One region of the Bradyrhizobium sp. USDA3516 genome, then DNA from elsewhere that is predicted to be linked to it. Evidence: predicted binding sites of a transcription regulator. Region 1 holds the regulator's gene; each other region holds the start of a gene.
What was found. The regulator PhoB, encoded in region 1, activates phosphate uptake and scavenging genes when phosphate is short. The targets are predictions, from matches to a motif close to TGTCATNNANCTGTCAT.
Positions count from the first base shown of each region.

Region 1 (7,373 bases):
CGAATAATTCAAGCAATTTCAATTGCTTGAGGCCGTCATCCAACTGTCACGAAACCTTCGTAAAAGCACAGCCGACCGCCCCTAAAGCGGCGGCGCGGGGAGCGCGATCGGGCGCGGATGGCGCTTCGCTCCCCTGTATGGAGACCAGCATGAATTTCCTCAAAACCATGGTCGCTGCCGGCTTGGTCGCCGCATCGACGACGGTAGCCTTTGCGGCCGACATCACCGGTGCCGGCGCGACGTTCCCGTTCCCGATCTATTCGAAGTGGGCCGACGCCTACAAAAAGGAGACCGGCAACGGTCTGAACTATCAGTCCATCGGCTCCGGCGGCGGCATCAAGCAGATCCAGGCCAAGACCGTGACCTTCGGCGCCACTGACGCGCCGCTCAAGGCCGAGCAGCTCGAGAAGGACGGCCTGGTCCAGTGGCCGATGGTGATGGGTGCCATCGTCCCCGTCGTCAACCTCGAGGGCGTGAAGCCGGGCGAGCTGGTGTTCGACGGCGAGACCCTCGCCAACATCTATCTCGGCAAGATCACCAAGTGGGACGATGCCGCGATCAAGAAGCTCAATCCGACCGCGAAGCTGCCGTCCGAGGCCATCACCGTGGTCCGTCGTTCGGACGGCTCGGGCACCACCTTCAACTTCACCAACTATCTCTCCAAGGCCAGCGCGGACTGGAAGAGCAAGGTCGGCGAGGGCACCGCGGTGGAGTGGCCGGTCGGCGTCGGCGCCAAGGGCAACGAAGGCGTGTCGGGCAACATCAGCCAGACCAAGAACTCGATCGGCTATGTCGAATACGCCTATGCCAAGCAGAACAAGCTCACCCACACGGGTCTCGTCAACAAGGCCGGCAAGCCGGTGCAGCCGACCGTCGAGGCCTTCCAGGCGGCCGCTTCCAACGCCGATTGGTCCAAGGCTCCCGGCTATTACGTCATCCTGACCGAGCAGCCCGGCGAGAAGTCCTGGCCGATCACGGCGGCGACCTTCATCCTGATGCACAAGTCCGCCACCGACAAGGCGGCCGCGCAGGAAGCGATCAAGTTCTTCCGCTGGGCCTTCAAGAACGGCGGCAAGATGGCCGAGGAGCTCGACTACATCCCGATGCCGGACAGCGTCGTCCAGCAGATCGAGAAGACCTGGGCTGCCGAGATCAAGAGCTAAGGCGCTATACGTGTCCCGGACACGGTTCCGGGATGCTGCAAGATCTCCGCTCCGGATCGGCCTCCTGCCGTATCCGGAGCGCGCCACCAACAACAAGCGTAAATAAACGGGTATAGGGGATCGGCGTGGCTGAGATGGCTGTTGAGAGCAATGTGATTGATGCTGCCGGTCCATATGATCGCGCCAAGGCCTTGAGCGCATTCAAGCTCGGCGACGTCACCTTCTACTGGATCACGCGGTTGTCCGCGATCTCGGTGCTGCTGATCCTCGGCGGCATCATCATCTCGCTGATCGTCGGCGCCTTCCCGGCCATCCAGCAGTTCGGCATCTCCTTCCTGTGGACGCAGCGCTGGGCGCCCTCGGCCGATCCGCCGGTGCTCGGCGCGCTCGGGCCGATGTACGGCACGCTCGTCACCTCCTTCATCGCGATGCTGATCGCCATTCCCGTCGGCCTCGGCATTGCGATCTTCCTCACCGAGCTCTGCCCGCAATGGCTGCGCCGTCCGATCGGCATGGCGATCGAGCTGCTCGCCGGCATTCCCTCGATCATCTACGGCATGTGGGGCTTCTTCGTGCTTGGCCCGTTCCTGGCCAACACCTTCCAGCCCTTCATGATCAGGGTGTTCGACGGCGTCCCCGTGCTCGGCGCGATCTTCGCGGGCCCCCCGTCCTATCTCAGCCTGTTCAACGCCGCGCTGATTCTCGCCATCATGGTGCTGCCCTTCATCACCTCGATCTCGGTCGATGTGTTCAAGACGGTGCCGCCGGTGCTGAAGGAAGCCGCCTATGGCGTCGGCTGCACCACCTGGGAAGTCGTCCGCAGCGTCGTGATCCCCTACACCCGCGTCGGCATCATCGGCGGCGTCATGCTGGCGCTGGGCCGCGCGCTCGGCGAGACCATGGCGGTGACCTTCATCATCGGCAACTCGTTCCGGATCTCCTCGTCGATCTTCGCGCCGGGCACGACCATCTCGGCGGCGATCGCATCCGAGTTCGCCGAGAGCGACGGCCTGCACCAGTCCGGCCTGATCCTGCTCGGCCTCCTGCTGTTCGTGCTGACGTTCTTCGTGCTCGCGGCCGCGCGGCTGATGCTGATGCGTCTGGAAACCAAGGCGGGGAAGTGAAGCCATGAACCCGATCTATGCACGTCGCCGCCGCTGGGACATCGTCATCCGCGGCCTCTGCATCGCCGCCGCCGCCTTCGGCGTCACCTGGCTCGCGCTGATCCTGATCACGCTACTCTACAACGGCCTGGCCGGGCTCAACCTCCAGGTCTTCACAGCGGACACGCCGCCGCCTGGATCGACCGAGGGCGGCCTGCGCAACGCCATCGTCGGCTCGCTGATCATGACCGTGATCGGTGTCGGCATCGGCGCGCCGCTCGGCCTGTTCGCCGGCACCTATCTCGCCGAGTACGGCCGCAACGACAAGCTGACCTCGGTGATCCGCTTCATCAACGACATTCTCCTGTCGGCACCCTCGATCATCATCGGCCTGTTCATCTATGGCGCGGTGGTGGTGCCGATGCGCGGCTTCTCGGCGATTGCAGGCGCGCTGGCGCTTGCCGTCATCGTGATCCCGGTCGTCGTGCGCACCACGGAGGACATGCTGCTGCTGGTGCCGAATCCGCTGCGCGAAGCTGCCAGCGCGCTGGGTCTGCCGCGCTCGCTGGTGATCAGGCGAATCGCGTACCGTGCGGCGCGCGCCGGCCTCATCACCGGCGTGCTGCTCGCCACCGCCCGGGTCGCCGGCGAGACCGCGCCGCTGCTGTTCACCGCGCTGTCGAACCAGTTCTTCAGCCTGGGCCTGGACAAGACGATGGCCAACCTGCCGGTCACCATCAACAACTTCGTGCAGAGCCCCTACGCCTACTGGAAGCAACTCGCCTGGAGCGGCGCGCTGCTGATCACCCTGACCGTGCTTGCCCTGAATATTGGCGCGCGCATCCTTGGCGCCGAGAGGACTGCAAAATGAGTGAAATGTCTGTTTCCGTCAGCGCACCGACCGTTCATCCCGGCTCGCAACCCCTGCCCGAGGCGCCCGCCAAGGTCACGGCGCGCAACCTCAACTTCTACTACGGTGACCACCACGCGCTGAAGAACATCAACCTGACGCTCGGCACCAACCGCGTCACGGCGTTCATCGGCCCGTCCGGCTGCGGCAAGTCCACCCTGCTGCGCATCTTCAACCGGATGTACGACCTCTATCCGGGCCAGCGCGCAGACGGTCAGCTGTTGCTCGACCATACCAACATCCTCGACCCCAAGCTCGATCTCAACCTGCTCCGCGCCCGGGTCGGCATGGTGTTCCAGAAGCCGACGCCGTTCCCGATGACGATCTACGAGAACATCGCCTTCGGCATTCGTCTCTACGAGAAGATCTCCAAGTCCGAGATGGACGGCCGCGTCGAGAAGGCGCTGCGCGGCGGCGCGCTGTGGAACGAGGTCAAGGACAAGCTCAATGCCTCCGGCCTGTCGCTCTCCGGCGGCCAGCAGCAGCGCCTCTGCATCGCCCGCACCGTCGCGGTGCGGCCCGAGGTGATCCTGTTCGACGAGCCTTGCTCGGCGCTCGACCCGATCTCGACCGCCAAGGTCGAGGAGCTGATCCAGGAACTGTCCGAGAACTACACGATCGCGATCGTGACCCACAACATGCAGCAGGCGGCGCGCGTCTCCGACAAGACCGCCTTCATGTATCTCGGCGAGTTGATCGAGTTCGACGACACCAGCAAGATCTTCACGTCGCCGAGCGATCGGCGCACGCAGGATTACATCACCGGCCGGTTCGGCTGAGGAGACGGAACATGGGTTCTGAACATACCGTAAAGGCCTTCGACAGCGACCTTCAGGAGCTCACCCGCCTGGTCGCCGAGATGGGCGGCATCGCCGAGCGCATGATCGTCGATTCCGTCGACGCGCTGATCCGTCGCGACGTCGCGCTCGGCCAGCGCGTCGTCACCACCGACGGCGAGCTCGACGCGCTGCAGAAGCGCATCGAGGAGCGCGCCGTGCTCACCATCGCCCGCCGCCAGCCGATGGCCGTCGACCTGCGCGAGATCGTCGGCGCCATGCGCGTTGCGACCGATCTCGAGCGCATCGGCGATCTCGCCAAGAACATGGGCAAGCGCGTCGCGGCGCTGGAGACGGATTTCCATCCGCTCAAGCTGTTCCGCGGCCTGGAGCACATGACCGACCTCGTGCAGCAGCAGGTCAAGAGCGTGCTGGATGCCTACGCCGCGCACGACCTGCCGGCGGCGATGGCGGTGTGGAAGGGCGACGAGGAAGTCGACGCCATCTGCACCTCGCTGTTCCGCGAGCTCCTCACCTACATGATGGAGGATCCGCGCAACATCTCGTTCTGCATCCACCTGATGTTCTGTGCCAAGAACATCGAGCGGATCGGCGACCACGCCACCAACATCGCCGAGACCGTGTTCTACATGATCGAGGGCCAGGCGATCACCGACAAGCGGCCGAAGGGCGACATGACGACCTTCGCCACGACGGTGCCGAATACCTGACGACTTAAGGAGCTACGACCACATGGGCGCACGCATTATGGTGGTTGAGGACGAGGAAGCTCTCACCGAGCTTCTTCGCTACAACCTCGAAGGCGACGGCTATGACGTCGAGACGGTGATGCGCGGCGATGACGCCGACACCCGCCTCAAGGAGCACATTCCCGATCTGATCGTGCTCGACTGGATGCTGCCGGGCCTGTCGGGCATCGAGCTGTGCCGGCGGCTTCGGACCCGCCCCGAGACCAAGCAGCTGCCGATCATCATGCTCACCGCGCGCGGCGAGGAGAGCGAGAGGGTACGTGGGCTTGCCACCGGCGCGGATGATTACATCGTCAAGCCGTTCTCGGTGCCGGAGCTGCTCGCGCGTGTGAAGGGCCTGCTCAGGCGCGCGAGCCCCGAGCGCCTCGCCACCGTGCTCGCCTATGGCGACATCGAGCTCGACCGCGACAAGCGCCGCGTGGCGCGCTCGGGCCGGCCGATCGATCTCGGCCCGACGGAATATCGTCTGCTGGAGTTCTTCCTGGAGCATCCCGGCCGCGTATTCTCGCGTGAGCAGCTGCTCGACAGCGTCTGGGGCCGCGACATCTACATCGACGAGCGCACCGTCGACGTCCATATCGGCCGTTTGCGCAAGCTGCTCAATCTCGGCCGCGAGCAGGACCCGATCCGCACCGTGCGCGGCGCCGGCTACGCGCTGGACGATCGCTTCGCGAAGGCTGAGCAGACGTAAGATTTGGAGGCCGGGGGATTTGGCGGACTACCGCTACGATCCCGGCCGTCATCCCGTGGCGCGCGGAGCGCAAACCCGGGATCTCAGCGCGAGCGCTCGTCGCGATCGACCACAGCACCTCGTTTGGCGAAGACTCGGAGTGACCATCTCGCGCAACAATTGCGCCCTGTGGTAATGATCCCCGCGTGCGCGGGGATGACACCGAGTTGGTGGAGCCGTCAACGTGTGACGGCTGCGATCAGCTAGATCAACAAACTCACCGCGTGCCCGGCTTCGGGGCTGCGCGACGGCGGTCCGCTGCGGGCTGATAGGCCACGCGCGAATGCTGGGCGCAGTAGGGCAGGCCTGAGAGCGCCTTGCCGCCGCAGAAGAAGAAATCCGGGCTCGAGGGATCACCGACCGGCCAGTGGCAGGTCGCCTCGTTCAATTCCAGCAGCGACAGCCGCTGGCTCATCGGCACCACGTTGTCGTAGGTCACCGGCTCGGCTTCCAACTCGACCTCGAAGGCCTGCGCCAGCGCGGTGTTGCCGCGCGCGACGGGGCGGGTCACCCGCATCATGTGCTGTGCGGGCCGTGCCTTGCGCGGCCGCGGCGCTGCCGATGAAGGGCTCTTGGCGCGGCCGGACAGGCCGAGCCGGTGCACCTTGCCGATCACGGCATTGCGGGTCACATTGCCGAGCTCCGCTGCGATCTGGCTGGCCGAAAGTCCGGCCTCCCAGAGCTTCTTCAGCTGCTCGACGCGATCATCGGACCAGGTCAAAACCGTCATTGCACCCTTTCCCTCGCTGCGCGCCAGCCATCCTGGGGGCTTCGCAGCGAATGCTTAGCCTTGAAAAACCCGTGCCGTCAGAATCCCTTAAGGCTCGCCGGGCGCGCTCAAGACGCCCGAACGTTTACGCCGGTACATGAGGACTTCTGGGATCAGAACTGCTGCACGAGATGTCGTATCTGACAGCCCAAACGCTACAATATGGCGTGACTCCCGCGCAAGAGTCCGCCGACTCGCTTCCACATGTTCCGTGGTGAAAAACCCGCAAAATCGGCACCGCAAGACTACGGAATCAGTGTTTCGCGAGGCTTTCCGGGCGGCATTGACACCCGTCTTGCCAGGCATAAGATAGTGACACGTGCCGCCCTTAAAAGGCGGCACGTTTCGTTTTCCGGGGCCGGTCGATGGTGCGTTGCCCAATGCATGTCTCACACGGTCCGCAACATTTAAGTGACGTCATGACTAACAGCGCAGCGCCGCATTTGCTCCCCGTTTTCGCCAGGGCCGACCTCGGTTTCGAGCGCGGCGAAGGCTGCTGGCTGATCGCGACCAATGGCGAGCGCTATCTCGATTTCACCTCGGGCGTGGCGGTGAATGCGCTCGGCCACGCCCATCCCGCGCTCGTCAAGGCGTTGCAGGAGCAGGCGACCAAGCTCTGGCACATGTCGAACCTGTTCCAGAGCCCTGACGGCGAGAAGCTCGCGAGCCGCCTCTGCAACGAGAGCTTCGCGGACTTCGTGTTCTTCTGCAATTCCGGCGCCGAGGCGCTGGAGGGCGTGATCAAGCTGGTGCGCCACCATCATTTCTCGAAGGGGCATCCGGAACGTTACCGCATGATCACCTTCGAGGGTGCCTTCCATGGCCGCACGCTGGCGACGCTCGCCGCCACCGGGTCTGCGAAATATCTCGAGGGCTTCGGTCCGCCGATGGACGGCTTCGATCAGGTGCCGCATGGCGACCTCGATGCCGTGAAGAAAGCGATCGGCCCGCACACCGCCGGCATTCTCATCGAGCCGATCCAGGGCGAGGGTGGCGTTCGTGCCGCACCTCACGCCTTCTTGAGGGCGCTGCGCGAACTCTGCAACGAGCGCGGCCTGTTGCTCGCCTTCGACGAGGTGCAGACCGGCATGGGCCGCACCGGCGAGCTCTTTGCCTACAAGCGCACCGGCGTCACACCGGACGTGATGTCGC
Region 1 is NZ_JBYGYN010000002.1:858,736-866,108, reverse strand. It holds gene pstS (phosphate ABC transporter substrate-binding protein PstS) at 150-1,163, shown strand; gene pstC (phosphate ABC transporter permease subunit PstC) at 1,298-2,287, shown strand; gene pstA (phosphate ABC transporter permease PstA) at 2,292-3,137, shown strand; gene pstB (phosphate ABC transporter ATP-binding protein PstB) at 3,134-3,955, shown strand; gene phoU (phosphate signaling complex protein PhoU) at 3,967-4,683, shown strand; gene phoB (phosphate regulon transcriptional regulator PhoB) at 4,706-5,413, shown strand; gene AC24YW_RS09930 (GcrA family cell cycle regulator) at 5,670-6,182, opposite strand; gene AC24YW_RS09925 (acetylornithine transaminase) at 6,641-7,373, shown strand, end outside.

Region 2 (7,373 bases), on a different contig from region 1:
TTCGACGTGAACGCGGGCGAGGTCGTCACCCTGCTCGGGCGCAACGGCGCCGGCAAGACGACGACGCTGAAGTCGATCATGGGCATCATCGGCAAGCGCACCGGCTCGGTGAAGTTCAACAACCAGGAGATCATCCGCGCGACCTCCGACAAGATCGCGCGCATGGGCGTCGCCTTCTGCCCGGAAGAGCGGGGCATATTCTCCAGCCTCGACGTCCGCGAGAATCTCATGCTGCCGCCGGTGGTCCGCGAAGGCGGTTTGCCGCTCGAACAGATCTTCGAGCTGTTCCCGAACCTGAAGGAGCGGCTGAACAGCCAGGGCACCAAGCTGTCGGGCGGCGAGCAGCAGATGCTCGCGATCGCGCGCATCCTGCGCACAGGCGCGAGCTTCCTGATGCTGGACGAGCCGACCGAGGGCCTTGCCCCCGTCATCATCCAGCAGATCGGCCACACCATTGCGCGGCTCAAGAAGGAGGGCTTCACCATCCTCCTGGTCGAGCAGAACTTCCGCTTCGCTTCCACCGTCGCCGACCGCTATTACGTGGTCGAGCACGGCAAGATCATTGACGGGTTCTCCAATTCGGAGCTTGCCGCCAACATGGACAAGCTCCACACCTATCTCGGCGTGTAGCCGAGCTGGCCGGACGATCGAGAGTAACTATCAAAGGAATATTGGGAGGTCGGATTATGAAGCACGGCATTTCGGCAATGTTGCTCGGGACGGCCCTGGCGCTCGGCGCGGCAGGCGGCGCGGTCGCGCAGGACAAGAACATCAAGATCGGCGTGCTGACCGACAATTCGGGACTCTATGCCGATCTCGGTGGCGCCGGCTCGACCGTCGCCGCACAGATGGCGATCGAGGATTCCGGGCTCGCCGCCAAGGGCTGGAAGCTCGATCTGATCTCCGCCGACCATCAGAACAAGCCCGACATCGGCTCCACGATTGCTCGGCAATGGATCGACGTCGAGAAGGTCGACATCTTCATGGATGTCCTGAACTCCGGCGTTGCGCTGGCGGTGAACAATATCGTCAAAGAGAAGAATTCGATCCTCATCAACACCGGTGCGGCGACGTCGGATCTCACCAACGCGCAATGCTCGCCGAACACGGTCCACTGGGTCTATGATACCTATATGCTGGCCAACAGCACCGGGCAGGCGCTTGTGAAGGCGGGCGGCGACACATGGTATTTCCTCACCGCGGACTACGCCTTCGGCCATGCCCTCGAGCGCGACACCGCCGCGGTCGTGGTGAAGTCGGGCGGCAAGGTGATCGGCAACGTCAAGCATCCGCTGAATACTGCAGATTTCTCGTCGTTCCTGCTTCAGGCGCAGGCCTCCAAAGCCAAGATCATCGGCATGGCGAATGCCGGCGGCGACACCACCAACACCATCAAGCAGGCGGCCGAGTTCGGCATCGTCTCGGGCGGCCAGAGGCTTGCGGGCCTGCTGCTCTTCATCACCGACGTGCACTCGCTCGGTCTGAAGGTGGCGCAGGGCCTGAACTTCACCGAGACCTTCTACTGGGACCTGAATGACGGCACCCGCGCGTTCTCCAAGCGCTTCTCCGAGCGCATGAAGAACAAGGCGATGCCTTCGATGGTGCAGGCCGGCGTCTATTCGGGCCTGCTGCACTATTTCAAGGCGCTGGAGGCGATGGGCGGCAACCCGCATGACGGCGCCAAGGTGGTCGCCAAGATGAAGGAGATGCCGACGGACGATGCGCTGTTCGGCAAGGGAACGATCCGTGCCGACGGCCGCAAGCTGCATCCGGCCTATCTGTTCGAGGTCAAGAAGCCCGAGGAATCCAAGGCGCCCTGGGATTATTACAAGCTGATCGGCACGACCCCCGGCGACCAGGCCTTCCGGCCGCTGTCGGAAAGCGCCTGTCCGCTGGTGAAGAAGTAACGGTGAACGATGCAGGCCGGCGCGCAGCGGCGCCGGCCTGTTATTGAGGAATAGAAGGGACCGGGTGCGGGATCGATGCAGGCTCTCTACGCTCAGCTACTGGTGGGACTGATCAACGGCTCGTTCTACGCGCTGCTCAGTCTCGGGCTTGCCGTCATCTTCGGCATGCTCAACATCATCAATTTCGCCCACGGCGCGCTCTACATGATGGGCGCCTTCGTCGCCTATTTCCTGTTGAACCTCGGCGGCATCAATTATTGGTGGGCGCTGCTGCTGGCGCCGATCATCGTCGGCATCTTCGGCATGATCCTGGAACGGACCATGCTGCAATGGCTGACCGGGCTCGATCATCTCTACGGCCTGCTCCTGACCTTCGGCATCGCGCTGATCGTGCAGGGCGTGTTCCAGAACTATTTCGGCTCCTCGGGCCTGCCTTACGCCATTCCCGACCAGCTCAGGGGCGGCATGAATCTCGGCTTCATGTTCCTGCCGATCTACCGCGGCTGGGTCGTCGTGTTCTCGCTGGCGGTGTGCCTTGCGACCTGGTTCCTGATCGAGAAGACGCAGCTCGGCGCCTACCTGCGCGCCGCCACCGAAAATCCGACGCTGGTGCGCGCCTTCGGCATCAACGTGCCGCGCATGATCACGCTCACTTACGGTCTCGGCGTCGGCCTTGCCGCGCTCGCCGGCGTGCTCTCGGCGCCGATCAACCAGGTGCGGCCGCTGATGGGCGCCGACCTCATCATCGTCGTGTTCGCGGTGGTGGTGATCGGCGGCATGGGCTCGATCATGGGCTCCATAATCACCGGCTTCGCGCTCGGCGTGATCGAGGGCCTGACCAAGTATTTCTACCCCGAGGCCTCCAACACCGTCGTGTTCGTGCTGATGGTGCTGGTGCTGCTGGTGAAGCCGACGGGATTGACGGGAAGGGCGGCCTAAAGATGACAACCCTGACGGACGACACGCTTCCTGTGACGCCGCGCGCGATGCGCGACGAGATGATCGTGTTCGCAGTGATGGCGCTGCTGCTCGCAGCGGTGCCGTTCACCGGCGTCTACCCCTTCTTCGTGATGCAGGCGCTGTGCTTTGCGCTGCTCGCCTGCGCCTTCAATCTGCTGGTCGGCTATGGCGGCTTGCTGTCGTTCGGCCACGCGATGTTCCTGGGCACGGCCGGCTATTGCAGCGCGCATGCGCTGAAGGTCTGGGCGCTGCCGCCGGAGCTCGGCATTCTCGTCGGCGTCGCCGCGGCGTTCGTGCTCTCGATCGTCACCGGCTACATCTCGATCCGCCGCCAGGGCATCTATTTCTCGATGATCACGCTGGCGCTGTCGCAGCTCCTGTACTTCATCTATCTCCAGGCCCCGTTCACCCATGGTGAGGACGGCATCCAGGGCATCCCGCAGGGACGCATGTTCGGCGTGCTCGATCTGTCCAAGCCGACGGTGCTGTACTATGTCGTGCTGGTCGGCTTCCTCGCCGGCTTCCTCCTGATCTTCCGCATCATCAACTCGCCGTTCGGCGAAGTCCTAAAGGCGATCCGCGAGAACGAGCCGCGCGCGATCTCGCTCGGCTACCGCACCGACCAGTACAAGTTCCTGGCCTTCGTGCTGTCGGGCACGCTGGCCGGCTTTGCCGGTGCGCTGAAGGTGTTCGTGGCGCAGAACGCCTCGCTGACCGACGTGCACTGGACGATGTCGGGCGAGGTCGTGCTGATGACGCTGGTCGGCGGGCTCGGCACCGTTTTCGGTCCCGTGGTCGGCGCCTTCGTGATCATCGCCATGCAGCAATATCTGGCGGGCTTCGGCCAATGGGTGACGGTGATCCAGGGCGCGATCTTCGTGGTCTGCGTGCTCACTTTCCGCCGCGGCGTCGTCGGCGAAATCGCGCATTACTTCCGACGCTCGCTCTAAGTAACTGATATTGCATCAATTTCATTGATGCATGAAAGCGGTGGATGACCCGGCTCCGCGGGCGTGAGGCGACACGCGTGCGGATCGAAAATGGTTTATGACAGGTTTATGACAGCCCTCACGGGCCTGACCATTTCCAACCGGTAGCCTACCCCATGATGCGATGGTTTCGTGCGTTCCTGCCCAGGGAAGAGCGGTTCTTCGACCTGTTCGACCGGCATGCCCAGACCGTGATCCAGGGCGCAGTCGCGCTGCAGGGCATGCTCAACGGGGGTGAGGAGACGCCGGTCTATTGCCAGCGCGTCAACCAGTTCGAGAACGACGCCGACAACATCACCCGTGAGGTGCTGACGGCGGTACGCCGCACCTTCATCACCCCGTTCGACCGCGGCGACATCAAGAACCTGATCACGTCGCTGGACGATGCCATCGACCAGATGCAGCAGACGGCCAAGGCCGTGATGCTGTTTGAGGTGCGCAGTTTCGAGCCGCCGATGCGCGAGATCGGCGGCCTCTTGATCGAATGCGCCAATCTGGTCGGCCGTGCGCTGCCGCTGATGCAGGAGATCGGCAAGAACGTCGCCATGCTGACCGCGATCACGGAGGAGCTCGGCAAGCTCGAGGGGCGGGTCGACGATCTCCACGACATCGGCCTGAAGGAGCTGTTCCTCAAGCATCGCGACGGCAATGCGATGGATTTCATCGTCGGGGTCGAGATCTACGACCATCTCGAGAAGGTGGCCGACCGCTTCGATGACGTCGCGAACGAAATCAACAGCATCGTTATCGAGCAAGTGTAGGACCTCGCCGTGGATGCCGCGTTGGGTCTTCCCGTCCTGGTCGGCTTGATCGCCGTCGCGCTGCTGTTCGATTTCCTGAACGGCCTGCACGACGCCGCCAATTCGATCGCGACCATCGTCTCGACCCGCGTGCTGCGGCCGCAATTCGCGGTGTTCTGGGCCGCGTTCTTCAATTTCATCGCCTTCCTGGTGTTCGGGCTGCACGTCGCCCAGACCATCGGCACCGGCATCATCGATCCCGCAGTCGTCGACGCCCAGGTGATCTTCGCAGCCCTCATTGGCGCCATCGTCTGGAATCTCGTGACCTGGGCGCTCGGCATCCCGTCGTCCTCCTCGCATGCGCTGATCGGCGGGCTCGTCGGCGGCGGCCTGGCCAAGGCAGGGATCTCGGCCGCGGTGTGGAGCGGGTTGTCGAAGACCGTGCTGGCGATCGTGCTGTCGCCGCTGGTCGGCTTCCTGCTCGCAATGGCACTGGTTGCGATCGTGTCCTGGGCCTCGGTGCGCTCGACGCCGTTCGCGGTCGACCGCGCCTTCCGCATCCTGCAATTCGCCTCCGCCTCGCTCTATTCGCTCGGCCATGGCGGCAACGACGCGCAGAAGACCATGGGCATCATCGCGGTGCTGCTCTATTCGCAGGGCCATCTCGGCAGCGAGTTCTCGGTTCCGTTCTGGGTGGTGCTGTCCTGCCAGGCGGCGATGGCGCTGGGCACGCTGATGGGCGGCTGGCGCATCGTCCGCACCATGGGCCTGCGCATCACGAAATTGACCCCGATGCAGGGCTTTTGCGCCGAGACGGGAGGCGCGGTGACCCTGTTCATGGCGACCTATCTCGGGGTTCCCGTCTCGACCACCCACACCATCACCGGCGCCATCGTCGGCGTCGGCGCCGCCCGCCGCGTCTCGGCCGTGCGCTGGAACGTCGCCAGCTCGATCGTCTATGCCTGGGTGATCACGATCCCGGCCTCGGCCATTGTGGCCGCGCTGACCTGGTGGGTGGTCCAGCTCGTCAGGTGACGAGCTTCAGTCCGATGATGCCGGCGACGATCAGGCCGATGCTGGCGAGGCGGAAGGCCGTCGCCGGCTCGCCGAACAGGATGATGCCGAGCGTTGCGGTGCCGACCGCGCCGATGCCGGTCCAGACCGCATAGGCGGTTCCGACGGGCAATGATTTCAATGCAAATCCGAGCAGGATGACGCTGCCCGCCATGGCCGCCAGGGTGACCGCCGACGGAACAAGCTTGCTGAAACCCTCGGTGTATTTCAGGCCGATGGCCCAGGTGATTTCGAGAAGACCGGCGACGAACAGGATGCTCCAGGCCATGACGACCCTCCATTCAAGGCAGGGGCGTCCCCGCGGCTGAGGTGCTGATGGGCAGGGGAGGCCGTCCTCACCCAGGTCTGATGTCCAAGACTGATATATCCAAGCGCCGATATGGGGCTGGCCGGAAGCATCCGCAATCACCAAATGAGGCTTGATCAGGCCCGTTTTCCCTGCCACACGCTCCCGCCATGTCCGACATCGCCACCACCACAGCCGAATCGCCGGCCCGTTCCCCGCTTGCCGCCGAGGTGGCGCGGCGGCGGACCTTTGCGATCATCTCCCATCCCGACGCCGGCAAGACCACGCTGACCGAAAAGCTGCTGCTGTTCGGCGGCGCCATCAACCTCGCCGGCCAGGTCAAGGCCAAGGGCGAGCGGCGCAATACCCGATCTGACTGGATGAAGATCGAGCGCGAGCGCGGCATCTCGGTGGTGACCTCGGTGATGACCTTCGAGTTCGAAGGCCTCGTCTTCAATCTGCTGGACACGCCGGGCCACGAGGACTTTTCCGAAGATACCTATCGCACGCTGACGGCGGTCGATTCCGCCGTGATGGTGATCGACGCGGCCAAGGGCATCGAGGCGCGCACCCGCAAGCTGTTCGAGGTTTGCCGTCTGCGCGACATCCCGATCATCACCTTCATCAACAAGATGGACCGCGAGAGCCGCGACGTGTTCGAGCTGCTCGACGAGATCGAGAAGACGCTGGCGCTCGACACCACGCCGATGACCTGGCCGGTCGGCCGCGGCCGCGACTTCCTCGGCACCTATGACGTCGTCAATGGCGGCGTGCGCCTGCTCGAAGGCGGCGGCGCCAAGACCGGCGCGGCGCAGCAGATCGCGATCGAGGAATTGGCCAAGCTCAACGCCAATCTCGACGTCTCCACCGTGAAGGACGAGCTCGAGCTCGTCACCGAGGCGTCGAAGCCGTTCGAGCTGGACGCGTTCCGCGAGGGACATCTGACGCCGGTCTATTTCGGCAGCGCGCTGCGCAATTTCGGCGTCGGCGACCTCCTGGAGGGCCTCGGCAAGTTCGCGCCCGAGCCGCGCGCGCAGGACAGCGACCAGCGCAAGGTCGAGGCCACCGATCCCAGGATGAGCGCCTTCGTGTTCAAGATCCAGGCCAACATGGATCCCAACCACCGCGACCGCATCGCGTTCGCGCGCCTCTGCTCGGGCAAGCTCAGCCGCGGCATGAAGGCCAAGCTCGTGCGCACCGGCAAGAGCATGCCGCTGTCGAGCCCGCAATTCTTCTTCGCGCAGGACCGCTCGGTCGCGGACGAAGCCTTCGCCGGCGACGTCGTCGGCATTCCCAACCACGGCACGCTGCGCATCGGCGATACGCTGACCGAGGGCGAGGATTTCAACTTCGTCGGCGTGCCGAGCTTTGCGCCGGAAATCGTCCGCCGCGTCCGTCTTACCGACGCGATGAAGGC
Region 2 is NZ_JBYGYN010000001.1:387,846-395,218, reverse strand. It holds gene AC24YW_RS02115 (ABC transporter ATP-binding protein) at 1-630, shown strand, start outside; gene AC24YW_RS02110 (ABC transporter substrate-binding protein) at 687-1,907, shown strand; gene AC24YW_RS02105 (branched-chain amino acid ABC transporter permease) at 1,983-2,846, shown strand; gene AC24YW_RS02100 (branched-chain amino acid ABC transporter permease) at 2,849-3,817, shown strand; gene AC24YW_RS02095 (DUF47 domain-containing protein) at 3,973-4,617, shown strand; gene AC24YW_RS02090 (anion permease) at 4,627-5,631, shown strand; gene sugE (quaternary ammonium compound efflux SMR transporter SugE) at 5,624-5,938, opposite strand; gene AC24YW_RS02080 (peptide chain release factor 3) at 6,127-7,373, shown strand, end outside.
Region 2: the regulator PhoB is predicted to act here: its motif matches at 3,915-3,931, upstream of AC24YW_RS02095 (DUF47 domain-containing protein).

Region 3 (7,373 bases), 810 kb from region 1:
ACCGTCTCGACGCCCTCGGCGACGATCGACATTTCGAGGCCGTGGCCGAGGTCGATGACGGCGCGGACGATCGCCGCCGATTGCGGATTGCGGCCGAGATTGATGATGAAGGCACGATCGATCTTGATCTTGTCGAACGGGAACGCCTGGAGGTAGCTCAACGACGAATAGCCGCTGCCGAAATCGTCCATGGAAATGCGCACGCCGAGCGCCTTCAGGCGGCGCAGCAGCGCAAGGCCGCGGTCGAAATCCTCGATCAACACGCCTTCCGTGATCTCGAGCTCGAGCCGGCCGGGTGCAAGGCCCGTCTCGATCAGGATCGAATGGACGAGGCCGACCAAGTCGCCGTGCATGAACTGCGCCGGCGACAGATTGACGGCGACCTGCAGCGGCTTCGGCCATGACGCCGCCTCGCGGCAGGCCTCGCGCAGGATCCATTCGCCCATCTCGACGATGAGGCCGCTCTCCTCGGCGATGGGAATGAATTCGGCCGGCGAAACCTGGCCGCGCACCGGATGCTGCCAGCGCGCCAGCGCCTCGAAGCCGATGATCTCGCTCTCGGCGACGCTGTGGCCCGCGGCCCCCTGCGGCTGGAAGGCGAGCGAGAGCTCGCCGTTCTTGACCGCCATGGAGAGGTCCTGGTGCAGCACGCGGCGGTCGCGGATCTGCTGGTCCATCTCGGGCTGGTAGAGGCTGATCGTGCCGCGCGACTTCTGCTTGGCGCGGAACAGCGCCGCGCCGGCATTGGCCAGCAGCGAAGCGCCGTCGGTGCCGTTGTGGGGGAAGACCGACATGCCCGTGGTGATGCCGGCGCGGACCGGCCGGCCGTCGATCTGAAAGTCCTTCGCGACCGCTTCGCCGATCTGCCGCGCCAGCGCGAGGCCGGCCTCGGGCTGCTTGCCGTCGATGATCAGGCCGAACTCGTCCCCGGACAGGCGCGCCACCACGCCGCCGCGTGCGGAATCCTGGAGCCGATGGGCGACCTCGATCAGGAGCTTGTCGCCGAGCGCATGGCCGAAGACGTCGTTGACCTCTTTGAGGCCGTCGAGGTCGACGCAGAGCACGGCGAACTCCTCGCCGGTGCCCTCGCAAGCCTCGATCATCTGGGTCAGCGCCTGCAGGAAGGCGGCGCGATTCGGCAGATCGGTGAGGCCGTCGTGATAGGCCATGTGCGCCATGCGCGACTCGGTCTGCCGGCGGTCGGTGACGTCCTCGTGGGTCTTGATCAGATATTGCGGCTCGCCGGCACCATTGACCACGGTGGCGCGGCGGGTGAGGAACAGCCGCAGGCCGTCCTTGGTGGAGATCGGATGCTCCTCCGTGATCATCCCGCGCTTCCTGATCGCGGCCTCGTCGCGCGCGACGATCAGCTTGGCTTCCTTGGCGTTGAAGATGTCGGACGCGGTCAGGCCGGTGGCTTCCTCGCGCCTGCGGTTGAGGATCGTCTCCGCGCTGCGGTTGGCGAGCAGATAGCGGCCGTCCTTGACCTGCTCCACGATCAACGCAACCGGGATGTTGTCGACCACGAGCTCGAGGAACTTCTTGGTGCTCTCCAGCTCCTGCGACAGCGAGCGGCGGTCGGTGATGTCCTCGAACACCAGCAGCAGAAATCCGGGCTTGTTGGCTTCGTTACGAACTGCGATGCGGATCGAGGCGACCATGCGCCGCTCTCCACCACGCTCGACCTCGAATTCATTGCGGAATTGACCGTCCGGCGAATCGAGCGCGGCACGATCGGTCGCCTCGATGCTGGCGGCCGAGACGGGCACGAACAGCTCGCGTGCATTCTTGCCGACGACGTGATCCCGCGAGAAGCCCCAGAAGCGCTCATAGGCCGTATTCGCGAAGATATAGCGGCCGTCTTCGATGTTCTTGGCGGCGACACACGCCGGTACGTTGTCCAGCACCGTCTCCAGGAATTGCTTGGTGGAGGCGAGCTGTTGCGACAGCCTGCGCTGCTCGGTGACGTCGAGATGAGTCGCCACCGAGCCGCCGTTCGGCAGCACGAAATATTTCACCAGGATGGCCCGGCCGTCGGGCAGCTCCGTGATCAGGCCATTGGCGCTTGCCGCCTTCTGGTAGAATTCGTCATCGGTGACGCCGAGCACTCCGCGTTCGCGGCGCAGCCTCAGGATGTCGTAGCCGGTCATGTTGGGTCGGAGGTCGGATCGCGTCAGGCCATAGATCTCGAGATAGCGGTCGTTGCAGAAGATGACGCGGCGCTGTGCATCCGTCATCACCACGCCCTGGTTGAGATTGTTCATGGCGGAAGAGATGAAGGCGTTGCGCCGCAGCTGCAAACGCCTGGACCGGCGCAGTGAGGAATGGATCCACAGCCCGATCGCGGCGAGGAACGAGCAGACCACGATGCCAGCGATCAGGGTTTCCCAGATCACGCCGGGATCAAGCCTGGTGAGATCGCCCGGAACGGCAAGGCTGTCCGATGCCGCAAAGGCGCGCGCGGGCGCGCCCGTGCCGGCCAGGCATAGCAGGGCCTGCACAGCAATCGAAAGCGTGCCGCCCACGTGCCAGTTCTTCTCAGCCATCAGCCACCCGAGATTTCAACGTCGGATTGTCTGGCCTCGCGGGTTTGGATCGGGTAAACGCCTGTGCGCACAACAGAATAATGTGAAGTGAAATACGGCAATTGCCCTGACATGATAAACGCCTTCTTAACGGAAGCCCCACCTGCGCCGCCGCTCCCGGGCCATGCGCCACCGGTGCTCCCAACCGGCATCCCGCTCAACCATGGATAGGGTCGATTGCGTCGTCATCGGAGCCGGCGTGGTCGGGCTCGCGGTGGCCCGGAAGCTCGCCCAGGCGGGGCGCGAGGTGATCGTGCTCGAGGAAGCCGAGGCGATCGGCACCGTCACCTCCTCGCGCAACAGCGAGGTGATCCATGCCGGCATCTACTACCGGGCCGGGAGCTGGATGGCGCGCATGTGCGTGGCCGGCAAGCACGCGCTCTACCGCTACTGCGCCGAGCGCGGCATTCCGCACAAGAATTGCGGCAAGCTGATCGTCGCGACCAGCCCGAAGGAGACCGAGAAGCTGCAATCGATCAAGGCGCATGCCGAGGCCAACGGCGTGCTCGACATGCAGCTGCTCTCGGGCGAGGCCGCACGCGCGCTGGAGCCGGCGCTCGCCTGCGACGCCGCGCTGCTGTCCCCGTCGACGGGCATCATCGACAGCCACGCCTACATGCTCTCGCTGCGCGGCGAAGCCGAGGACGCCGGCGCGGCTTTCGCGTTTCACACCCCGCTGATCCGCGCCAAGGCGGTGGCGGGCTTCATCGAGATCGATGCCGGCGGCGAGGCACCGATGACGCTGCAATGCAGCCTCCTCGTCAACGCCGCTGGGCTGTCGGCAACTCATGTGGCGCGCAGCATCGACGGCATGCCGCTGGACCGGATTCCGCCGGCCTATCTCGCCAAGGGAAACTACTTCAGCTGCAACGCCAAGGCGCCGTTCTCGCGCCTGATCTATCCGGTGCCAGAGCCCGGCGGCCTCGGGGTGCACTTGACGCTGGACATGGCAGGACAGGCGCGCTTCGGGCCTGACGTCGAATGGATCGAGACGATCGACTACGAGGTCGATCCTTCACGCGCCGAGCGCTTCTATCCCGCGATCCGCAAATACTGGCCGACGCTGCCCGACGGCGCGCTGATGCCGAGCTATTCCGGCATCCGCCCGAAGATCGTGCCGCCGGCCGTGGCCACGCAGGATTTCTTGATGCAGGGCCCGGGCGATCACGGCGTTCCAGGCCTGATCAATCTGTTCGGCATCGAATCGCCGGGACTGACGTCCTCGCTCGCGATCGCCGATCACGTCGCCGAGCTCGCAGACATCGAGAGCGTTTCGAGAAGCGGATAAGTGTGCGCGTCGAGAACCACCGGTCCAAGCAAGAGTAAGCGCCGCGCAAACGTGTTGCACGGTGCACACCTTGCAGCAGGGATGAGCGCGAATGCTCTCATCCCCGCGTGAAGGATGTGATCAACTCTACACTGTCACGGGGGTTACTAGTGGAGCGTGTCGCCAGAGTGCTTCAGACGCTCGATCTGGTCCTTGACCATCAACTTCCGGCGCTTCAACTCAACAATTTGCAGGTCGTCTGTTGAAAGGTGCACGAGAGCTTCGTGCAATTCGTTTTCGAGAAGTTTGTGCTTCCGTTCCAATTCAACGAGATGTGCCTGAATTGTCATTCGAAACCTCCTCGGTAGGGTTGAACCTTTAGGATTCGATCCGGACGACCAAGTCTACATCACCGATTCGTCCTGTCGATGGGGTATCCGTCGTCGCAGCGTCATTTTTGAAAATTCATATGTAACGAAGCGTGACTAAGGAACCACGCCGGAAAAATCCATGATATCAATGCGCCGGCGCACCGCCGCAGCTCCTTGCAGAAAATATGTTGCGGGAGATCGGCGACGAGGGAGCGCAGATCGCTTGCGATCACGCGGCGCAAGGACGATAATTTCCACAGGGCATCCACAGCCCAGATCTCACGCCTATCGGTTTTCGGCCACCGCAGACATGACCAATGAAGATGAGCGTGAGCTCGAAGCCGAGCTCACCCGGTTGCAGCAGGAACACCGAGATCTCGATGCGGCGATCGATGCCTTGCATCAATCGCCCGCCCCCGACCTGTTGCGGTTACAGCGGCTAAAGAAGCGCAAGCTGTTGTTGCGCGACCGCATCGCGTTCATCGAAGACCAGATTACCCCCGACATCATCGCCTGAATATGTGCCGGCGCCCGCCGGATGAATCCGCTTGACTCGACTAGAACAAAAGAGGAACATTCCCGCACGCCCCCACACCTCTGAGAACGCCCGAGCACGAGCCACGAGGAGACAACGCAGATGTCGGCAACCGCCCTTCTCGACAACAGCCATTATGAACAGGCCTGCGATCAGGCGATCGCGATGTGCGACGGCAATCTGCGCAGCACCATCAAGGCGCTGATCATGGCCAACGAATATCTGGAAGCCGAGCTGGAGGAATTGCAGGCGGCGATTTCCGCCGGCTGCATTCCGGAGACCTCGCGCAGCCAGATGCGGAGCAAGAGCAGCGCCGCCTGATATCAGCATTGGAGCAACGCCATGTCGGATGTGACCTATTACGTTGCAATGCCCTTCTTGATCGATGACGACGGATCACCCGTGGCAGGCGCGGCAGAGGAATGTCAGTCCTCGACGGCGGCGCTGCGACGCGCAGAGATGCTGGCGCGCGGCGCCGGACATATCGGCGCGGTCGCGTTCAGCCGCACCGGCGACCCCATGACCGGCGAATTCGGCGACGCGACGCTGCTGCGCAAGTTCGGCAACGTGCCGGAAGATCTCGCCACCCTCTAGTAGCGCTCGCCAGACTAGCGCTCGCCGCCGACCAGCCTGATCCGCGGCTCGTGCCGGCGGCTCGCCTTGCGCACATACATGGCGGAATCCGCCTCCTCCAAGGCGCGGCCTGCAGCGGATTGCGGACCGAGCAGCGCGACGCCGGCCGAGGCGCCCGCGGTCACGTGCTGGCCGCGAAAAACGAATGACAATTCGTCGATCGCCTGCTCCAAGGCCGCGGCTTTCGCCTTGGCATCGGTCTCACTGAGATTCCAGAGCAGCAGCGCGAACTCGTCGCCGCCGAGGCGGCCGATCACGTCGGAGGCGCGGACCTGTCGCATCAACGTGGCGACGATGGCCTTGAGCACCTCATCGCCGGCGGCATGACCGAAGGAATCGTTGATCGGCTTCAACCGATCGACGTCGAGCACGATCAGCGCCCCGCTGGCGCGGTAGCGCTTCATATAGGCGATGGCGCGCGCGAGCTCGCGCTCGAAACCGCGCCGGTTGGGGATCTCGAGCAGAAAATCGGTGTCGGCGGCCGCCTCGAGCTCCGCGATCCGCAGCAGGGCTGCCTTGAGCTTGCTCCTGAGGCCGCGGATGATCGCCTTGCTGTCATCGGCAGCCGGCGCGCTGCGCAAGGCCGGTTTGGCCGCGCTCGAAACGGCATTGGATCGGCCGGCTCTCATGTTCCGGCCCTTTCCGGCCTTCGCAGGGCCCGCCCTTTTTGGTTTCTTCATGGGCATCCTGCTCAATGAAGGCTTGCGGGGATTCACCAAGACAGGATAGTGGATTCCCTTCTCCTTGCCACCGCCTTGCGAGCCGCCGGCCGGAATCGTTAATCTGGCCTATCTCTCTGTTTTTCTGGGCACAATTGACGTCATGACCGCGCCGATCGCCATCATCATGGGAAGCCAGTCGGACTGGGACACGATGCGGCACGCCGCCGACACGCTTGACGCGCTCGGCATTGCCTCAGACAGCCGCATCGTCTCGGCCCACCGCACGCCCGACCGGCTATTCGCATTCGCCAAGGCCGCCAAGGCCGCAGGCCACAAGGTCATCATCGCCGGCGCCGGCGGCGCGGCCCATCTGCCCGGCATGGCGGCGGCCCTGACGGAACTCCCCGTCTTCGGCGTTCCCGTCGAATCCAAGACGCTCAAGGGCGTCGATTCGCTCTATTCGATCGTCCAGATGCCCGCGGGCATCCCGGTCGGCACCCTCGCCATCGGCAAGGCCGGCGCGATCAATGCCGCGCTGCTGGCAGCCGCCGTGCTGGCATTGTCCGACCCGGCCCTGTCGGATCGCCTCGCCGCCTGGCGCAAGGCCCAGACCGAAGCGGTCGCCGAGCGGCCGGAGGACAAGGCGTGACGGACACAAGGCGTGTGAAGCTGAAGCCCGGTGACACCATCGGAATCCTCGGCGGGGGACAATTGGGCCGGATGCTGGCCATGGCCGCGGCGCGGCTCGGCCTGCGCTGCCAGGTGTTCTCGCCAGATCCGGATTCGCCCGCTTTCGACGTCGTGCTGAACGCGACCTGCGCCGAATATGCCGACGTCGAGGCGCTCGAATTGTTCGCCCACGATGTCGACGTCATCACCTACGAATTCGAGAACGTCCCGGCGGCAGCGGCGCTGGTGTTGGACGCGCGCCGCCCGGTGCTGCCCAACCGCAAGATCCTCGAGACCACCCAGGACCGGCTCGCCGAGAAGGATTTCGTGACGAAGCTCGGGATCGGCGTTGCCGCCTATGCCGACGTCACCTCCGTCTCCTCGCTGCGCGAGGCGATCACCAGGATCGGCCTTCCGGCGGTGCTGAAAACCCGCCGCTTCGGCTATGACGGCAAGGGCCAGGCCATCATCCGCGAGGGCGACGACGTCGCGAAGGTGTGGACCAGCCTCGCCACCAAATCGGCGATCCTGGAGGCTTTCGTGCCCTATGAGCGCGAGATCTCCGTGATCGCCGCACGCGCGGCCACGGGCGAGGTCGAGTGCTTCGACGTCACCGAGAACGAGCACCGCGACCACATCCTGAAGATATCG
Region 3 is NZ_JBYGYN010000002.1:49,704-57,076, forward strand. It holds gene AC24YW_RS06130 (sensor domain-containing protein) at 1-2,546, opposite strand, end outside; gene AC24YW_RS06135 (NAD(P)/FAD-dependent oxidoreductase) at 2,749-3,873, shown strand; gene AC24YW_RS06140 (YdcH family protein) at 4,020-4,202, opposite strand; gene AC24YW_RS06145 (YdcH family protein) at 4,534-4,740, shown strand; gene AC24YW_RS06150 (hypothetical protein) at 4,861-5,079, shown strand; gene AC24YW_RS06155 (hypothetical protein) at 5,101-5,352, shown strand; gene AC24YW_RS06160 (GGDEF domain-containing protein) at 5,367-6,071, opposite strand; gene purE (5-(carboxyamino)imidazole ribonucleotide mutase) at 6,214-6,702, shown strand; gene AC24YW_RS06170 (5-(carboxyamino)imidazole ribonucleotide synthase) at 6,699-7,373, shown strand, end outside.
Region 3: the regulator PhoB is predicted to act here: its motif matches at 4,291-4,307, upstream of AC24YW_RS06140 (YdcH family protein).

Region 4 (7,373 bases), on a different contig from region 1:
GTGACGCCCGAGCCTTGCGCGGCCAGCGTCAGCTTGCGGCTTGCTACCGGATCGAACTGCCTGGTCTCGCCCCAGAGCTCGAGCACGACGGCGCCGAGCGCATCGCAGGCAAGCGCGTCGGCCGAGGTGCGCAGCGCGCTCTCGACATTGGCGGCGCGCACCATCACCACACGGCGCGGATCGAGGCCGAGCTCGGATAGCCCGCTCATCGACAGCGCGCCGGTTTCGCGCTCCGAAAAATCCTGCCGCACCCACAATAGCGGCCGGCGTGCGCTCACGCGTCCCGCAAGGCCCATGACAAAGCCCGTCGCGGCCGCGCCCTGACGCCCTTCGCAAAACACCTCGTGGATCGCCGCGCGCGCGAGCCCGCCCTTCAGCGCGGCGTCGGCCGCGCCATGGCCGAGCGCGATGCGATCGTGCGGATGCACGACTTCCGCCGTCTCGATGCGCTCGATCTGGCTACGCAAGGTCGCAAGCGCGCTCATACGTGCGCCGCTCATGCTCGCCGCTCCTCAGAGGTGATTGCCGATGGCTCTCAAAAAGAGAACCAGCAGCTGGCTCATTTGTTCATGATATGTTCTAATATAAAGCTAACGGCGCCGACAGAGTCAATCGAATTGGCGCATCCAAAGATTCATGAGCGGAATCAAAGAGATCAAACATGGACGTACAACGCAAGCTGGAGATTCTGGCGGACGCCGCCAAATACGACGCATCCTGCGCCTCCAGCGGCACCGAGAAGCGGGATTCCAGCGACGGCAAGGGCATGGGCTCGACCGCGCCGGGCATGGGCATCTGCCATTCCTACGCGCCGGACGGACGCTGCATCTCGCTGCTCAAGGTGCTGCTGACCAACGCCTGCAATTACGATTGCCTCTATTGCGTCAACCGCGCCTCCTCGAACGTAGCCCGCGCCCGCTTCACCATCGACGAAGTGGTCAAGCTCACGCTCGACTTCTACCGGCGCAACTATATCGAGGGCCTGTTTCTCTCCTCCGGCATCATCCGCAGCCCCGACTACACCATGGAGCAAGTGGTGAGCGTCGCGCGAAAGCTGCGCGAGGAGCATCATTTCCGCGGCTACATCCATTTGAAGACCATTCCCGAGGCCGACGACGCGCTGATCGTGGAGGCCGGCAAATATGCCGACCGTCTTTCGATCAACATCGAGATGCCTGAGGAGACCAGTCTGCAGCAATTCGCGCCGGAGAAGGACGTGCGCGCGATCCGCCGCACCATGGGCCGGCTGCGGCTCAAGCTGGACGAGGCCGAGGAGAACCGCACAACGCAAACAAAGGCCAAGCCGCAGCGCTTTGCGCCGGCCGGCCAGAGCACGCAGATGATCGTCGGCGCAGATAGCGCCTCCGATCACACCATTCTCCACACCAGCGCCAATCTCTACGGCGCCTACCGCCTGCGGCGCGTCTATTACTCCGCGTTCAGCCCGATCCCTGATGCCAGCCGCGCCCTGCCCCTGCGGGCGCCGCCGCTGCTGCGCGAGCACCGGCTCTACCAGGCCGACTGGCTGATGCGGTTCTACGGCTTCGACGTCGGCGAGATCGTCGACGACAGTGCGATGCTGCCGCTCGACATCGATCCCAAGCTGGCCTGGGCGCTGCGCCACCGCGACCGCTTCCCGCTCGACGTCAACCGCGCCAGCCGCGAGGAGCTTTTGCGCGTGCCGGGCTTCGGCACCAGGACGGTCGAACGCATCCTCGCGACGCGGCGCACCACCACGATCCGCCTCGCCGATCTCGCGCGGCTGCATGTGCCCCGCAACAAGGCGCTGCCGTTCATCGTCCTCAGCGATCACCGTCCCTCACCGCATCGTCTCGATGCAGCCGGGCTGATCGAACGGTTCAAGCCCAAGGCAACGCAACTGGGATTTGGCTTCTGATGCAGTACATCATGCTCGACACCGAAACCGACTTCGACGGCTGGCGCAAGGCCGCGCGCAGCCTCGTGCTCCATCACGTGCCGCCCGGCGACGTCACCTGGACCGTACAGGGCCGCGAAGCCGAGCTGTTCGCACCGTCCTTGCCGTCTCCGATCCTCGAGGTGAACGACGGTACCTTCAACGTACCAGGCAAATTCGTCGAGCTCGCCAAGGCGGCGATCCTGCATCGCGATGACGAACGCTTTGCGATCCTCTTTCGCCTGCTGTTCCGGCTGAAGGACAATCACGATCTCCTCGAGGTTGCGACCGACCCCGATGTCGCGCTTGTCACGGCCATGGCGAAAGCGGTCTATCGCGACGAGCACAAGATGCATGCCTTCGTGCGCTTCCGCGAGATCGGCCGGGAACGCCAGGCGCACTACGTCGCCTGGTTCGAGCCGGAGCATCACGTCGTCGAGCTCGCCGCGCCGTTCTTCGCCAAGCGCTTCGCCGACATGCCCTGGTCGATCCTGACGCCGGACCTCTGCGCGCATTGGGACGGCCATGCGCTCTCCTTCACGCCGGGCGTCAGCAAGAGCGAGGCGCCGGGCGAAGACCGGCTGGAGGAAACCTGGCGGCGCTACTATGCCAGCATCTTCAATCCGGCCCGGCTCAAGGTGAAGGCGATGCAGGCCGAGATGCCGAAGAAATATTGGAGGAACCTGCCCGAGGCTTCGATCATTAAGCCCTTGATCGAGGACGCCGAGCGCATGACCGGCGCCATGATCGCCAATGCCGCAACCGATCCGCACAAGCCTCAGAAGCGGCCGGAGGCTCCGATGAAACGCAAGCCAGCTGCCGACGATCTCGAAGCGCTCCGCGAGGAGGCCGCGCATTGCCGCGCCTGCCATCTCTACAAGGACGCGACACAGACCGTGTTCGGCGAAGGGCCTGAGAATGCCAACATCATGCTGGTCGGCGAGCAGCCCGGCGACAAGGAAGACCTCGCCGGCCATCCCTTCGTCGGCCCGGCCGGGCAAATGCTCGATCGCGCGCTGGAGGAGGCCGGCGTCGACCGCAAGAAGGTCTATGTCACCAACGCGGTGAAGCATTTCAAATTCGTGCCGCGCGGAAAGATCCGCCTGCACCAGAAGCCGAACACACCCGAGATCCGGGCGTGCCGGCAGTGGTATGAGCGGGAAGTTTCGACAATCCAGCCGGAACTCATCGTGGCGATGGGCGCCACCGCCGCACAAAGCGTGTTCGGCAAGATCACTCCCATCGGCAAGAACCGCGGCCGGTTGATCGATCTTCCCGACGGGCGCAAAGCGCTCGTGACGGTGCATCCGTCCTATCTGCTGCGGCTGCCGGATCCCGAAGCCAAGGTGCTGGAGTATCGACGCTTTGTCGATGATCTGAAGATCGCTGCCGGCCTGCAGAAGAAGGCCGCACGGGCCGCCTGAGCACTGGCAGGACATCGACATACTGGCAGGCAAGGCGCTTTCGCGCCTTGGTTGTCATGCAGCCTTCAAATCCATCGCGGACAATGCCCTCGACCGAAAGTTAAGGGGCGTCCCGACATGACAGACGTTGCATTCGACCGCGCAGTAGCAGATCCCGCACCGATCCAGCCGGCCTCACGGCCGAATCTCGACAAGGGCTTCAACCCGCTGACGATGATCCTGTTCTTCGGCGTGCTCGCCGGGGGCCTGCTGTTCGTCGCCTACAGCATCTATGTCGACGTCAATGCCACCGGCGCGCGGGTGACGACCTATCTGCCCTACATCCTCCTCTTCATCGCGCTCCTGATCGCGCTCGGCTTCGAATTCGTCAACGGCTTCCATGACACCGCCAATGCGGTGGCGACGGTGATCTACACCCATTCGCTGCCGGCCGAGGTCGCGGTGATGTGGTCGGGCTTCTTCAACTTCCTCGGCGTGCTCTTGTCCTCCGGCGCGGTCGCCTTCGGCATCGTCTCGCTACTGCCGGTCGAACTGATCCTCCAGGTGGGTTCCAGCGCCGGCTTCGCCATGGTGTTCGCGCTGTTGATCGCCGCGATTCTGTGGAACCTCGGCACCTGGTTCTTCGGCCTGCCCGCCTCTTCCTCGCACACGCTGATCGGATCGATCATCGGCGTCGGCGTCGCCAACGCCGTCATGCGCGGCCGCGACGGCACCTCGGGCGTGGACTGGACCAAGGCGACCGAGATCGGCTACGCGCTGCTGCTGTCGCCCCTGTTCGGCTTCATCTGTGCCGCCACGCTGTTGCTCCTGCTCAAGTTCATCGTGCGCAACCCGGCGCTCTATTCCGCGCCGGAAGGCAACAAGCCGCCGCCGCTGTGGATCCGTGGCATCTTGATCGCGACCTGCACCGGCGTCAGCTTCGCACACGGCTCGAACGACGGCCAGAAGGGCATGGGCCTGATCATGCTGATCCTGATCGGCACCGTGCCGACGGCCTATGCGCTCAACCGCGCGCTGCCGGAATCGCAGGTCGTCCAGTTCCAGAAGACCTCCGATGCCGCCGCCAAGGTGATCTCGGCCAAGGGCGCCGGCCACAGCATCATCGGCGATCCCCGCCCCGCCGTGACGCAGTACATCACGCTGCGCCACATCAACGAGGGCACCTATCCCTCGCTCGCCGTGCTGGTGAAGGAGGTCGGTGATCAGGTCGCCAAATACGGCACGCTGAACAAGCTGCCTGCGGAAGCCGTCGGCAACACCCGCAACGACATGTACATGACCTCGGAAGCGATCCGCTTCCTGATGAAGGATAAGGAGAACGATCTCAACAAAGAGGAGATCGCAGTCCTGAACGCCTACAAGGGATCGCTCGACGCCGCCACCAAGTTCATCCCCAACTGGGTGAAGATCGCGGTCGCGATCGCACTCGGCCTCGGCACCATGATCGGCTGGAGGCGCATCGTCATCACGGTCGGCGAGAAGATCGGCAAGAGCCATCTCACCTACGCGCAAGGGGCGTCCGCGGAGCTCGTCGCCGCCGGCACGATCGGCGCCGCCGACGTGTTCGGCCTGCCGGTCTCAACCACGCATGTGCTGTCGTCTGGCGTCGCCGGCACCATGGCGGCGAACGGTTCGGGTCTGCAATGGTCGACGATCCGCAACCTGCTGATGGCCTGGGTGCTGACGCTGCCCTGCGCAATCATGCTGTCGGCCACGCTCTACGTGATCTTCTCGCAGATGTTCTGAAGGTGCTGCTTTCTCCCCCTCCCGTTCTTACGGGGCCGCGACCAGCTTCGCTCGCGCTGAGAGGGTTAGGGTGAGGGGCTGCTTCGGCGATCACGGTGAGAGGGGCACTCGCCGAGAGTCCCCTCACCCGGAATCCGCGCGACGCGCGCATTCCGACCTCTCCCCGCAAGCGGGGCGAGGTAAGTGAAGCACCGCCCTTACGACGCCGCGAGCTGCTCCTCGACCAGCTTCACCCAATAGGACGTGCCGTAGACGATCGCCTCGTCGTTGAAATTGTAGGCGGGGTGATGCAGGCCGGCGCTGTCGCCGTTGCCGCAGAAGATGAAGGCGCCGGGCCGCGCTTCGAGCATGTAGGCGAAATCCTCGCCGCCCATCAGCGGCGCCATGTCGTGGACATGGGCCTCGCCCGCAACCTGCGTGGCGATGCGCCGTGCCACTTCGGTCTCCGCCGCATGATTGTTCACGACCGGATAATTGCGCTTGTAGTGCAAGTCGATCTTGGCGCCGGTGATCTGCGCCACGCCCGCCACGACCTCATGCACGCGCTTCTCGACCAGCTTGCGCACGTCAGGCGACAGCGTGCGGATGGTGCCTCTCAGCGTCGCGGTCTGCGGGATGACGTTGCGGGCGTTGCCGGCGTGGAATTCGCAAATCGATACGACCGCCGATTCCAGGGGATCGACGCTGCGCGAGACGATCGACTGCAGGGCCGTGATCACCTGCGCGCCGACCAGCACGGAATCGACGCATTTGTGCGGCCGCGCGGCATGGCCGCCGACGCCCTCGATCATGATGTCGACCTCGTCGGTCGCCGCCATGATGGGGCCCGGCCGGATCGCGAACGAGCCGACCGGGATGCCCGGGCCGTTGTGCATGCCGTAGACCTGCTCGATGCCGAAGCGTTCCATCAGGCCGTCCTTGACCATGGCCGCGCCGCCGGCGCCGCCCTCCTCGGCGGGCTGGAAGATCACCACGGCATCGCCGGCGAAATTACGCGTCTCGGCGAGGTAGCGGGCCGCCCCGAGCAGCATCGCGGTATGGCCGTCATGGCCGCAGGCGTGCATCTTGCCGGGGATCTTGGAGGCGTAAGGCAGATTGGTCTGCTCCTCGACCGGCAGCGCGTCCATGTCGGCACGCATGCCGATCACCTTGAGCCCTTCGCCGGCGGGCTTGTTGCCCTTGATCACGCCGACGACGCCGGTCTGGCCGAGACCGGTCACGACTTCGTCGCAGCCGAACTCGCGCAACCGGTCCGCAACGAATGCTGCGGTGCGGTGGACATCGTACAGCAGCTCGGGATGCTGATGGATGTCCCGCCGCCAGGCCTGGATATCGGGTTGAAGGTCGGCGACGCGGTTCACGATGGGCATGGAAGGTCTCGAGCTGTTGGAAATGCAAGGTCTGTCTACCATGCAAGCGTCGGTCCACCCAACCGCCGGCAATCGGGGCCTAGCCCTGTTCACCCGGCATGGCCGGGCTTGTCCCGGTCGGCTGCGTCTGCCTATTAACGGAAAGCAAAGAGACCATCCGGGTGGAAGCAGAATGCCGAGGCGACTTGAAGGTGAGTTTGACTACATTGTCGTCGGAGCCGGCACCGCGGGCTGCATCGTCGCCAACCGGCTGTCGGCCGCCCCGGGCAACCGCGTTCTCATCCTTGAAGCGGGTGGCGACGACAACTGGATCTGGTTCCATATCCCGGTCGGCTATCTCTTCGCGATCGGCAATCCGCGTTCGGACTGGATGTTCAAGACCGAGGCCGAGCCCGGCCTGAACGGCCGTTCGCTGGCCTACCCCCGCGGCAAGGTGATCGGCGGCTGCTCGGCGATCAACGCCATGATCTCGATGCGCGGACAGGCCGCCGACTACGATCATTGGCGCCAGCTCGGCATGACCGGCTGGGGCTACGACGACGTGCTACCGCTGTTCAAGCGGCTGGAAGACCACTTTCTCGGCGCGAGCGAACATCACGGCGCCGGCGGCGGCTGGCGCATCGAGGCGCCACGGCTCGCGTGGGACATCCTCGACGCGGTCGGCGACGCCGCCGAGGAGATGGGCATCAAGCGCATCCCGGATTTCAACACCGGCGACAACGAAGGCACCAGCTATTTCCACGTCAACCAGAAGCGCGGCCGGCGCTGGTCGTCGGCGCGCGGCTTCCTCAAGCCGGCCTTGAGGCGCCCCAATCTGCGGCTCGAGAAGCACGTGCTGGTCGACCGCCTCATCATCGAGCGGGGCCGCGCCGTCGGCGTGCGCTTCATCCGGAACGGCGAGATCGTCGAGGCGCGGGC
Region 4 is NZ_JBYGYN010000001.1:1,121,347-1,128,719, forward strand. It holds gene AC24YW_RS05365 (ImuA family protein) at 1-500, opposite strand, end outside; gene AC24YW_RS05370 (putative DNA modification/repair radical SAM protein) at 662-1,897, shown strand; gene AC24YW_RS05375 (UdgX family uracil-DNA binding protein) at 1,897-3,339, shown strand; gene AC24YW_RS05380 (inorganic phosphate transporter) at 3,457-5,085, shown strand; gene AC24YW_RS05385 (M20 aminoacylase family protein) at 5,283-6,455, opposite strand; gene AC24YW_RS05390 (GMC family oxidoreductase) at 6,628-7,373, shown strand, end outside.
Region 4: the regulator PhoB is predicted to act here: its motif matches at 3,392-3,408, upstream of AC24YW_RS05380 (inorganic phosphate transporter).